Regions from separate parts of the Dyadobacter subterraneus genome, predicted to be linked through region 1. Evidence: riboswitches for the same ligand, from Rfam matches in the RefSeq annotation. Region 1 holds a riboswitch; each other region holds the start of a gene.
What was found. A riboswitch is a leader RNA that binds a small molecule or an ion and turns the genes downstream of it on or off. The one in region 1 is predicted to bind thiamine pyrophosphate.

Region 1 (4,217 bases):
CTTTAAGGTCACCAACAGCTTCGTGATTTGAAGTACTTGGTTCAATATCTTCATTAACAATCAACCGCATTGTTCCAACCAGTGAGACAATCGGTGTCATGGAATTCATGATTTCGTGACGTAAAACACGGGTAAGATTTTGCCACGATTCAACTTCCTGTTGTTGAAGTTCAGTCTGGATATTTTGCAAAACCACAATCCTGACCCACTTTCCATGCATTTGAATAGCGGCTCCCTGCAAAGCAAGAGGCTGGTCTGCCGGCGTACGGTACAATTCACGGACACCGGAATTCAGATTGGCCAGCAATTCGTACAATCTGGGATGTTTATCTTCCAGTTCGCTAAGCTGGTGAAGCCGGTAAATGCCAAGCATCCGTAAAGCTGCGCTGTTGATAATATTAACCTGGCCAGTGCCGTCAAAAGTGATTAAACCAGTTCCGATATGCTGAACAATTGTATTCAGATATTGCAAACTGGCTTCTTTTTCTGCCCTTGCCTGACGAAAGGCCTGTAAAACTTCATTAAACTGCTGATTCAATTCCCTGAAGGTCGTACCCATGGTATTGTCCGCCCGGAAATTGATCGTAAAATCAGAATAGCGAACGGATTCCAGAAAATAGATTAGCTTTCTGTTCACCTTCGTTACATAATTGTAAAGTAAAGAAGCCTGAACAAAAACCACGATCGAGCCCAAAATATAGATCAGACCTTCATTGGTATGAAATTCAACCAACCGGAACAAAAGGATAACTGTCAGAATAATAACTGTTATCCGGACGGCAATCATAATACTGAAATGGCGGAGACCGGTCATGCTGATCTGATTTTTCTATGGCTAAGGAACTCTCTTTGAAGAAAATTTTTCTTCCGGACTAATATCGCATTTATTCTTAAACTCCAACCGCCAGAATATCAAATTCTTCCAGTGAGCGCAATTTGTAATGGGCAAGATCAAATTTCGGATCGTCGTAAACTTCCGGATTTGGAACACAAATAGTGATCATTTTAGCAGCATAAGCAGAACGAAGACCCGTAAAAGAATCTTCAAATGCAATACACTCATGCACAGGAATTCCCAGTTTTGCCGCCGTCGAAATGTATACTGCCGGATGTGGTTTGGTATGCTCTTCCAGTTCACCAGAATGCCAGGTATCAAAATAATCAATGATTTCCAGTCTGCGCAAAACCGCCTCAATCAACTCCATATGAGAAGCAGAAGCAACGGCCAGTTTTATTTTTTCAGCATGAAGGTTTTTGATCAGGTCAATCGCGCCGGGCATCGCTTTGGCGTTTGCAATAATGTTTTTGTGTGCGATAGTTAAAATATCATTTTCAAGTTCAGCGCGGTCCGGCGTGTTCCAGGGCTGAATGCGGTAGCAGAATTCCAGAAATAATTTTATCGACAAGCCGGTTGTCTGAAGTTTCAGGTCGTGTGTAAGTTTGAAATTAACTTTTTGCATCACTTCGGTTGCCGCTTCGGTCCAGATTGGTTCTGAATCGATAAGCAATCCATCCATGTCAAATATTGCCGCTTTAATCATTAGTAAAAAAAATAGAAATTTAGATGTGAGATAGCAAGGATAAGAAAAACCGGTGTTAAAAACACTTTCAGTTTTTAATAATGACCAAAACTACTACATTCGCAGATAAGAATGGCTTTAGGGGTGTCCGAAATTGGACTGAGAAATACCCTTTGAACCTGAAACAGTTTGTACTGTCGTAGGAAAAAGCGTTTAAACAGAAGTTTTCACTTTTGTTATCTCAATTCCGGGTACAGCTGTCCAGGCGTCCATTCGTTTTGTTTTCTTACAAAACCCGGTAAAAATGAAATTAAATCTTGCAGAGAACCTGACTGAATTAAGAGCAAAATCGCCTCTTGTTCATAATATTACAAATTTTGTTGTGATGAATTACACCGCCAATGCGCTCCTGGCGATTGGTGCTTCTCCGGTTATGGCGCATGCTGTGGAAGAGGTTGAAGATATGGTTGCCATTGCCGGCGCTTTGGTAATTAACATCGGAACGCTTTCACCGATCTGGGTGGAAGGAATGAAAAAAGCGATGCTGGCTGCTGTGAAATTTGGAAAACCCATTATTCTGGATCCGGTTGGTGCAGGTGCTACGGCTTACCGGAATGTTACACTTTCAGAATTATTGAATACAGCGTCTCCCAGTTTAATTCGTGGAAATGCTTCTGAAATCCTTGCTTTGGCTGGAAGTAACATTCAGACAAAAGGAGTTGATAGTACGGCAAATTCGACGGATAGTTTGCAAGCTGCGAAATTGTTAAGCGAAAAATATGGCTGCGTGGTTAGTGTGAGTGGTGCGACGGATGTGATCGTGAGCGGTGAAAAAGTAGCTTACGTTGATAATGGCGTTTCGCTTATGACCAAAGTTACAGGTATGGGTTGTTCTGCTTCAGCCATTGCGGGAGCATTTTTCGCAATTCAGGAGGATGGTTTTGAAGCGGCCATTTCGGCGGCCGCGATGATGGGTGTTTGTGGTGAAAAAGCATTTGAAAAAACAAAATCACCGGGGTCATTTCAAATTGCGTTTTTGGATTCATTATCGGAATTGTCGCCGGAAGAGCTGGTGGAATTGGCGGTTGTAAGGTTGTTATAGTTTTTGATTAACGTTAGAATTTGGTCAGCAAATAATGTAGAGAAATTGGTTGAATGATTATGTCACCCCGTCGGGGTTGTAAAAAACAGATCGTAATATCTTTTCTATAAAAATGTCATCCCTTCGGGATTTTAACCAATTGACTTTCTATGATTTGGGCAATGATTCGAAAAATCTTTTCCAAGACAATACGATTCATTCAATTGCAAGAAAAATATCAAATTCAATTTCGGATTGTACCATTTATGACTTTCAACTAGCCACAATCCCGAAGGGATGAAATTATTATATTAAAAAAATCTAACGAACCGTTCCAAAACCCCGGAGGGGTGACATAATACACTCAACCAACCTCCGTAAATTCCTGAATTACAAAAAATAGAATTTATGCAACTATACCTCGTAACCGATGAAAATGCCTGCCTCGGCAGAGACATATTCCGGGTTGTGGAAGAAGCCGTAAAAGGTGGCGTCACCATGGTTCAGCTTCGGGAAAAATCTTTGGGAACCCGTGCTTTCATTGACCGGGCGAAAAAGATGAAAGATATACTTCATCCATATCATGTCCCGCTAATCATAAATGATCGGGTAGATGTTGCATTGGCCTGCGATGCTGATGGTGTTCATGTTGGACAAAGTGATATGCCTTATGAAATATTAAAAGATTTATTGCCGCCAGATAAAATAATCGGTCTGTCAGCTGAAACAAAAGAAGATGTAATTGAGGCTGAAAATCTTAATTTAACTTACCTCGCCGTGAGTCCATTATTTTCAACTCCTTCAAAAACAGATACTTTGGCGCCCTGGGGAATGGACGGTTTAAAATGGGTTAAAGCGCACAGCAAAAATCCACTTGTGGTGATCGGCGGACTAAATGAATCAAATGTTGTCGAGGCAATTTCCAATGGAGCAGAAGGCATTGCAGTTATTTCAGCCATTTGCAGTGCGGCTTCACCTTTCAAAGCCGCGAAATTTTTAAAATCCATGATTAACAACACTAATAAAATATGAAGCGCTATCCCACAGTACTCACCATTGCCGGATCCGATAGCGGGGGAGGTGCCGGAATTCAGGCCGATCTTAAAACAATTGCAGCTTTGGGTGCTTATGGCACTTCTGCGATCACGGCATTGACTGCGCAAAACACAACACGAGTCAGGGCCATTCATCCGGTGCCAGGTGCGTTTTTGAAATCTCAGCTGGAAGCCGTTTTTGAAGATATCATGATCGATTCAGTCAAAATTGGTATGATCAATACCGTTGAGACGGCCGAGATAATCGCAGAAATTCTCGATCGTTTTAAGCCCGGATTTGTGATTTTTGATCCTGTAATGGTTTCAACAAGTGGTTCAAAACTGATTCAGGATGAAACTATTGATGTTTTGTGGAAAGAATTATTTCCCCGCGCAGACTTAATTACACCGAATCTGGATGAGGCTAAAATTCTGGTTGGAAGAGAAATCGGTAATACGGATGACATGGTAGTCGCTGCTGAGGAAATGATTGAAAAAGGTTGTCAGGCCGTTTTACTAAAAGGTGGACATTTAATCGCTCCCAAATTATTCGATGTTTTTGTTCAAAAAGGGGAGAAACCT
Region 2 (4,217 bases), 4.5 Mb from region 1:
TCAGGGATAAATTCAGGATTGGATATGGCTAATAGTTTCATTATAAGTAGATTTCGCTGCCTTTATTAGCAAATTCTCTTGCTTTTTCCTGCATACCTTCTTCCAGTGCCATTTCTTCCATCAAACCATTTTCTTCGGCATAATCACGAACATCCTGTGTGATTTTCATCGAACAGAAGTTCGGTCCGCACATAGAACAGAAGTGAGCGATTTTGGCACCTTCGGCGGGTAATGTTTCATCATGGAATTCTTTGGCGGTATCCGGATCAAGTGAAAGGTTGAACTGATCTTCCCAGCGGAATTCGAATCTTGCTTTGCTTAATGCATTGTCACGATATTGCGCTCCTGGGTGTCCTTTTGCCAAATCTGCGGCGTGGGCAGCGATTTTGTACGTGATCACACCGTCTTTTACATCTTTTTTATTAGGCAAACCCAAATGCTCTTTTGGTGTAACGTAACAAAGCATCGCCGTTCCAAACCAGCCAATCATCGCTGCACCTATTGCAGAGGTAATATGGTCATAACCGGGAGCAATGTCGGTTGTTAATGGTCCCAAAGTGTAAAATGGAGCTTCCTGACAATGTTCCAGTTGTTTTTCCATATTCTCTTTTATCAAATGCATAGGCACGTGGCCGGGGCCTTCAATAATGGTTTGGATATCATGTTTCCAGGCAATTTTTGTTAATTCACCCAAAGTTTCCAGTTCAGAAAATTGTGCGGCGTCATTGGCGTCTGCGATGCAGCCCGGTCTTAGACCATCACCCAAAGAAAATGCGACGTCGTACGCTTTCATGATCTCACAGATATCTTCAAAATGGGTGTAGAGAAAGTTTTCCTTGTGATGGGCAAGACACCACTTTGCCATTATTGAACCGCCACGGGAAACAATTCCTGTGATCCGTTTGGCTGTTAGCGGAATATATCTCAGCAAAACCCCGGCATGAATTGTGAAATAATCAACACCTTGTTCCGCCTGTTCAATTAGGGTATCCCTGAACAATTCCCAGGTAAGATCTTCGGCTTTTCCATTCACTTTTTCAAGCGCCTGATAAATTGGAACGGTGCCGATCGGTACAGGAGAATTGCGGATAATCCATTCCCGGGTTTCATGAATATTTTTTCCTGTCGAAAGATCCATGATCGTATCAGCTCCCCAGCGGCAAGCCCAAACCGTTTTCTCCACTTCTTCTTCAATGCTGGATGTTACAGCTGAATTCCCAATATTTGCATTGATTTTGACAAGAAAATTTCTGCCAATAATCATGGGCTCACTTTCCGGATGATTGATATTAACCGGAATTACGGCTCTACCCGCAGCTACTTCTGATCGTACAAACTCCGGCGTAATAAATCCTTTTGGTGTATTTGCTCCGAAACTATGTCCGGCGTGCTGATGTGCCAGAATTCCTGATTTTCCGTTTAGTTCTGCAATCTGTTCTTCAATCCGCTGGTTTTCACGAATCGCTATATATTCCATTTCAGCCGTAATAATTCCCTTTTTGGCATAATGCAGTTGAGAAACATTTTGACCTGCTTTTGCACGGTACGGTTTACTGATGTGGGCAAATCTTAAAGCATCCAGACTTTTGTCATTTTTGCGCTGTGTTCCGTATTCTGACGAAATGGTTTCAAGCTGCTCCACATCTCCACGTTTTAAAATCCAGGGAGCTCTTAATGGTTCAAGTCCTTTTTTTACATCGATTTCTATGTTGGGATCTGTAAATGGACCACTGGTGTCGTAAATGGTAACGGATGGATTTTTTTCAATCAATCCCAATTTTCCATGCACTTTTGTATCGCTAAGAGATACCTCACGCATGGCGACGGAAATGTCGTGTATTTTTCCTTTCACATAAATCTTCCTGGATTTTGGAAAAGGTTTTCTTGAAATTACTTCTGTGTCTGGTGTTTTTTCAGTTTTCATGGATGGAATAGCTTTTGGCTTTAAGCTGTTAGCCAGATGGATAGTTGAAAATTGGTTTATTCGTTCAGGATATTAGTTTGATTAACCTCCCTGTGTAGCTTTGATCAGGGTGATTTTATCGTTGGGATTGAGTATGTGAAGAGGCCATTCCTTTTTTGGAATAATGGCCTGATTGATCGCAATAGCGATTCCTTTGGAGGAATCTGCAAACAAGGAAGACAAAAGTTCTTCAACCGAAGAGCGTTCGGGAATTTCTGTACGTTGCTGATTAATGCTGATTTCCATTCTGAATAATGTTTTATGAGAAAAACTTCAGGAATGGACCTTGGAAAGATTCATTAAGATACAATAGCAGTATCTCTTACTTTTCCCTATCGGCAGTACTAACTGCATCAGGTTCAAAGGGTATTATCTCAGTCCGCATACGGGACACCCCTAAAGTTTCCGTAAAGCTATTGGAAAAATCGGAGTTTCAAAAAATAAAAGTTTAAAGCTGATTTTTGATGGTTGGGAAACTGTGAAAGTTTTGCTAATTATGAGGTAACTTTGAATTTGTCAAATTAACACCTCATAAAGAATCTGCTTTTAATGGATCTTATCATCAGAAATGCTGCTCCGAAAGACTTACCGGCTATACTGGAAATTGTAAATCAAGCTATTTTAGAAACTACTGCCATTTATGATTACGAGATCAGAACTTTGGAAGAACAGACTGCCTGGTTTGAAAAAATGATAAACGATGGTATGCCGGTAATTGTAGCTGAATTTGAGAAGGAAGTAATCGGGTATGGATCTTACAGTATTTTTCGTCCGAAAATCGGCTATAAATTCAGTGTTGAACATTCGATTTATCTGAATGACAAATCTCGTGGAATAGGAGTAGGAGGCAGGTTGCTTGGAAGTTTAATTCAGCGCGCAAAAGAATCCGGATTGCACACCATGATTGCAGGAATCGACGCCACAAATCGCGGTAGCATCAAATTTCATGAAAAATATGGATTTGTAGAAAAAGGATATTTGAGAGAGGTTGGCTATAAATTTGACCAATGGCTGGACCTGGTCTTCATGCAATTAATCCTGAAAGAAGATTAAATAAATTAGCCCTGAAAGGGCGTAATATCTTAGAATCGGGCATCGCCCGATTGATTTGGGATATGGGAATTATACAATTCCGAATTCACATCATCGTTCTCATAGGGCGTTGCCCTATCCTAAAATATGACGCCCTTTCAGGGCTATGAAAGGGCGTCATATTTTTAATGAGCTCGTCCGGTTTCTACATACGTGGCTTCGTCACCCGTAGGTTTTCTATGCCAATAAGATGCGAGGATTGATCCGGTAATATTCATTAATGGTCCAAAAACCGCGGGTGCCAAACCTACTGTCGCCATTTTTCCCATTTCCTTTGCTATTCCTGACGCCAATCCGCCATTCTGCATACCAACTTCAATGGCAATTGTACGACAATCTCGTTCGCTCATTTTGAATAGTTTCCCCGAGAAATATCCAAGCGTATATCCCAAAAGATTGTGAATCAACACCAGTCCTATTAAAGCCGGCCCGATCGTCAAAAGACTGTCCCTTCCTGCCGCCGTAATAATCACAATAATAAATGCAATTCCTGACATCGAAACCAAAGGCATTGCAGTATCCAGCCAATTTGCTTTTCCGTGAAACAATTTGTTGAAAATTAATCCGGCACCAATTGGCAGAATTACCATTTTAACAATATCCCACATCATATGCAGCATATCAATTTCAACAAAAGCACCGGCATATAATTTCATCAGCATTGGCGTCATTAAAGGAGCCAGCATGGTTGAAATTGCAGTAATTGTAATAGATAATGCAAGATTTGCTTTTGCCAAATAGGAAATTACATTGGACGCCATACCATTTGGAGAACAACCGATCAGGATAATTCCGGCTGCAATTTCAGCTGGAAAACCGCTGATGCTTGCCAGTGTAAAACCCAAAAGCGGCATGATTAAAAAGTGACTTGTAACACCGATAAAAACACCTCTTGGCATTTTTACAACACCAACAAAATCCTCAAAACTCATCGAAGTCCCCATTCCAAACATGATTATCTGGATTAATGGCGTAATCAGCGTTGCAAATTTGAAACCATCATATTGCTGAAAATATTGAGGATAATATAAAGCAGTAGTAACGGCTGCAAAAATAATCGTTGTATAAGTAAATCCTTTCAAAGTTTCCGACCCTCTGAAACTTATGGCCAATGCTAAGAAAAAGCCAATAAAAAACGGGCCCGCCTGAGCCAGATTTCCTG
Region 3 (4,217 bases), on a different contig from region 1:
CTGGCCGGTTAGTACCAGCTGATTTTTGTAATGCATCAGATAGTAATTTGCCGCTACCATCCATTTTCCCTGTTGCAGACGAAATCCGGCTTCGACGTTATTTAGCCTTTCACTTTTTGGGAAAAGTCGGGTTGTGGAAGCTGCAAAGTCGTCGCGGTTTGGCTCTTTATTACCAACACTGTACGAGGCATAAACAGAACTTTGCGGCGCCAATTGATAGGTTATACCTGCTTTTGGGTTAATAAAGGAATATGACTGGTCAAAATTCATCTGGACCATTTCATTATCCTTGCCATCAATTTTATGACTTACGCTGCGGTATTGCAGATCACCAAAAGCATTTAGCTTTTCAGTGAATTGATAGTAAAGTTTTCCATAAATATTAAAATCCTTTTTGACGCCTTTGTTGAAATAATAACGTTGTTCGTTTTCAGTAGCACCGGCATTTCTGGCCCAGACAATTTCTCCATAATGATCACCGGTATAATAAGTATAACCACCACCAACACTGGCAGTCAGCTTTTTGAAACTGTTATAGTCCAGCGAAAATGTGGAGCCGTAGAAATAATTGTCAAGCCATCTGCGGCGTATCAGATCCGTTCCTGAAATGGTATCACTTCCTGAAATTATATCAGGCAAATTATAATTACTGAAACTGTCATTTTTACGATACTGCTCATAATAACCAAGACCGCGCACCAGAAAACCGTTAACGTTTAAAGTCAGATTATTAGAAAGCGTGTGAGAAGTTACAACCTGGTAATGATCCTGACGGTAATTATCAACCTCGTTTTTATAGGTGTAGGAATTGTAAGTTCGGTCGTTGGAATTGATCAGGTTTTGTGCATCCTGCTCATCAAGTCCGTTGCGATTGATATAAGATAAAATCCCTTCGCGGTCGCCCCTGAGTTTTGCCTCCGGAACACCATTCCAGGATTGGTAAGTTCTTTCCTTTCCCGAGAAAACATTCACCCGAACAAAACTTTTTCCGCCAAAATAGGCTCCTGACAAATAGTAAGAATGTAATTCCGAAGAAGCCCTGTCGACAAAACCATCCGAAGAAACGCGGGACAAACGGGCGTCAAATGTGAATTTATCCTTGATTAAACCGCTGCCAACTTTGAAGGTATTTTTAAAAGTATTAAAAGAACCATAGGAATTGTTAAGCTCCGCATAAGCTTCCTTGCGGAATTGGTTGGTGCTGATATTGACCGTTGCGCCGAAAGCACCAGAGCCATTTGTTGAAGTTCCAACACCACGCTGAATTTGAATACTGCTCACGGAAGAAGCGAAATCCGGCATATTAACCCAGTAAACGCCCTGACTTTCGGCGTCATTATAAGGAATTCCATTCACTGTTACATTAATACGTGTTGCATCCGTACCACGAATTCTGATTCCAGTATAACCAACTCCGCCACCCGCATCACTTGTACTTACCAATGAGGGTGTGAAATTTAGCAATACAGGTAAATCTTGTCCAAGATTTTGTTTGTTCAAAGCCTCCGCAGTCACGTTGGTGTAAGCCATCCCGGTTTTATCAGTAACGCGGGTTGCATTCACAATCACTTCATCAGCCTGGAATGTGCTTTTTTGCAGTTTTATTTCAAGCGGCTTTCCATCGCTAAAATTGGCAGTTTCAAGTTTTATCGTTTGATAGCCAATGTAAGAAATTTCCAATATGCCAATATTATCGGAGATATTTCGAAGCGTAAATCTACCGTTGGCATCAGTAGTTGTTCCGCGGATTTCTCCTGCGCGGATAGTAGCGCCGGGAAGTGATTTTCCATCTTCCTGATCGGTAACCTGACCAGTTAGTGTTTTTTGAGCAAAAACAGATATGCTCAGTAATGTGCTGATAACGAGTGTTAAAAGACAAGTCGTAACGTTTCGCATTGCGATCAATAATTGTTACGAACAGGCAAGGGGCCACCTATCCTTTTGGTTCAATAAATATAATTATTCGATTCAGCCGACTTTATTGAGCTTGAAAATCAATATGTTTTTGTTGATTTTCGCTGGTCCTAAGTTTAGCTTTCTCTTCCTACGCCGGCATTATCCGGATCAGGTAATATGGGTATGATCTCAGCCCGTTAGGTAGGGCACCCCTTTGAGATTATGATGTAAAGTTAAGTGGTTTGTAGTGGGGAAACAAGGGGAAATTACTGATGTTAATTTTTGATTTGCAAATCGCGAATCGTAAATAAGTGTGCTAATATCTTCAATCTGCTTGAATAATAATTGGCCCCAGCGCCAGTTGTCCAGATTTTAAATGATTATTAATTTGATCCGAAAGTTTAGTTAATTCAGAGTAAATATTGATATGTGCTGTTAACACAAAAGGTGATCGTGTATTTGGAAAATTTTTGCTGATGTTGGAGATTTTTGTCGAAGGTTAGCAAAACGTCAAAATTATCTTCAAGCATTAACTTCAATAATTCTCCATTTTTCACACCATTCCACTCTTTATCCCGAACGGTAAAAACTTCATGATCAGGAAAATCAAGCTTTAAACGCTTAGGTAAGTTTCATCAAGCAACAGTCGCATATAGCTGCTCGATATTTTTGGAAGTAAGGAATTTATTTGCTGTTTCAAGAACTGCTATAGCCTGGCTTTTGGATACAGTCGGGAAATCTTCTAAAAAATCATCCAATGAAACACCCGCTTCCAAATGATCAAACAGCGTTTCAACAGGCACACGTGTTCCCGCAAAGACAGGTTGACCGCCTAAGATATCTTTGTCTATTGTAACGAGTGTTTTAATTTCCATACTTAAAAATAGTAAATTTTAGTTAATAAATGATTAATTCAAATTTACTTCTCCACCAAACTCAACCACTCCTTCACCACACTTTTCAAAGTTTTTTCTTTTGATTTCACATCATCCAAATCCTTAAAAACCACCGTTCTTCGTCCATCTTTGTAATCTCCTTCAAGAAATCCTGTTGTGTCTTTAACCCTGGCGCCGCTTGGGAAAACGAGCATGATTCTTCCTTTGTGCAGGTTCATTACAACGATATCTCTTTTATACTCCTTCGGCTCAAACGGTTTCATTTCGCCGGTATAATAAAAGCTGGGATTATTCCATTTGATATGTTCAGCAATTTCTTTGTCGGTACTTAAAATGATTTTTCGTATCGCTTCAATCACTTTTCCTAATTCAGGATCCAGTTTTTGAATATGTTCTGTGACCTGTTCTTTATCTGAAAGTTTGGGAGGTTTTACGGGTGTTTTCTTTTTAGATTTTGAATCTGCTTTTGCCAGGTTTTGTTCAATTCTGTATTTTGTGATTTTTGCTACCAAATCAAGCGGCAGTGGTTTGTCAAATGGAAACTGGACCGATCCTTTCGCACCTTTATATCCTGACAATTCTTTCTTAAAAGCTTCCAGTCCGCGGGGTGCGGGATAAAATCCAATGTGATTTTTGAAAGCAGCATAATGAACCAGATTCCCATTCAAAGTAAATGTCGGTATTCCATAACCGATTTTTTCTTCCGCATCCGGTGCAACTTTCCGGATTGTCTGACGCATTTCTTCCAAAAGCTTTTGGATTTCCTTTGGAAAGGCGGCGATGTAGCTGTCAACATCAGGATTGTTTTTTGTCATGGCTGTGTGAGGATTAAGGTCAAACAATATTTTTACAAATGTGTAACCGACTGAATTATAGAGGTTTTATTTCCCGTCAAGATTAAAATTTGTTAAGAAAAATACAAAAAATTATCGAAATGTTAATTTGTATCTGAAACTCAGACAAAAAAAGCAGCACAGAATTGAATCAGCGCTGCTTCAGATATTTTTTACAATTAATGAATCAGGAGTCTTTAAGCTGGGATTAGTTATTGGGTTTGATATAATTTTTCAAATGATCATACACATACATAAGCTGTCTCCTACTCCCATCCCTTTTCTTTTTCAATTGAAATAATCCTGAGGTAATCAAAGAATTTCCTGTGAAATTTCTCTGTGATAAAACAAGATTTCTGGTTGTGTCAATGAGCAGAAATTGTCCGCCATATCCATCTGCCCAGATTGTGTTATTATCTTTATCCAGCCACCACAGATAGGAATAACCGTCAAACGGCCACATACTTTCATCAAGGCTATCAGTATACATTTTTGTACTTTCTTCAATCCATTGGGCCGAAACAATTTGCTTATTATTCCACTTCCCTTTTTGCGCTACCAATGCACCAACTCTGGCGAAATCACGGGCGCT

Region 2: linked by a shared signal. The riboswitch ahead of thiS (sulfur carrier protein ThiS) and the one ahead of thiM (hydroxyethylthiazole kinase) in region 1 are both predicted to bind thiamine pyrophosphate.
Region 3: linked by a shared signal. The riboswitch ahead of IEE83_RS30760 (TonB-dependent receptor) and the one ahead of thiM (hydroxyethylthiazole kinase) in region 1 are both predicted to bind thiamine pyrophosphate.

Annotation. Positions count from the first base shown of each region.
Region 1 covers NZ_JACYGY010000001.1:760,012-764,228, forward strand. The annotation lists gene IEE83_RS03305 (sensor histidine kinase) at 1-814, opposite strand, end outside; gene hxpB (hexitol phosphatase HxpB) at 891-1,541, opposite strand; TPP riboswitch at 1,651-1,743, shown strand; gene thiM (hydroxyethylthiazole kinase) at 1,825-2,622, shown strand; gene thiE (thiamine phosphate synthase) at 3,010-3,633, shown strand; gene thiD (bifunctional hydroxymethylpyrimidine kinase/phosphomethylpyrimidine kinase) at 3,630-4,217, shown strand, end outside.
Region 2 covers NZ_JACYGY010000001.1:5,258,553-5,262,769, reverse strand. The annotation lists gene IEE83_RS22050 (thiamine phosphate synthase) at 1-41, opposite strand, end outside; gene thiC (phosphomethylpyrimidine synthase ThiC) at 41-1,924, opposite strand; gene thiS (sulfur carrier protein ThiS) at 2,006-2,209, opposite strand; TPP riboswitch at 2,276-2,371, opposite strand; gene IEE83_RS22035 (GNAT family N-acetyltransferase) at 2,513-3,016, shown strand; gene IEE83_RS22030 (bile acid:sodium symporter family protein) at 3,181-4,217, opposite strand, start outside.
Region 3 covers NZ_JACYGY010000002.1:1,253,286-1,257,502, reverse strand. The annotation lists gene IEE83_RS30760 (TonB-dependent receptor) at 1-1,896, opposite strand, end outside; TPP riboswitch at 2,025-2,120, opposite strand; gene IEE83_RS30755 (DUF433 domain-containing protein) at 2,532-2,771, opposite strand; gene IEE83_RS33495 (DUF1801 domain-containing protein) at 2,816-3,607, opposite strand; gene IEE83_RS30745 (serine hydrolase domain-containing protein) at 3,834-4,217, opposite strand, start outside.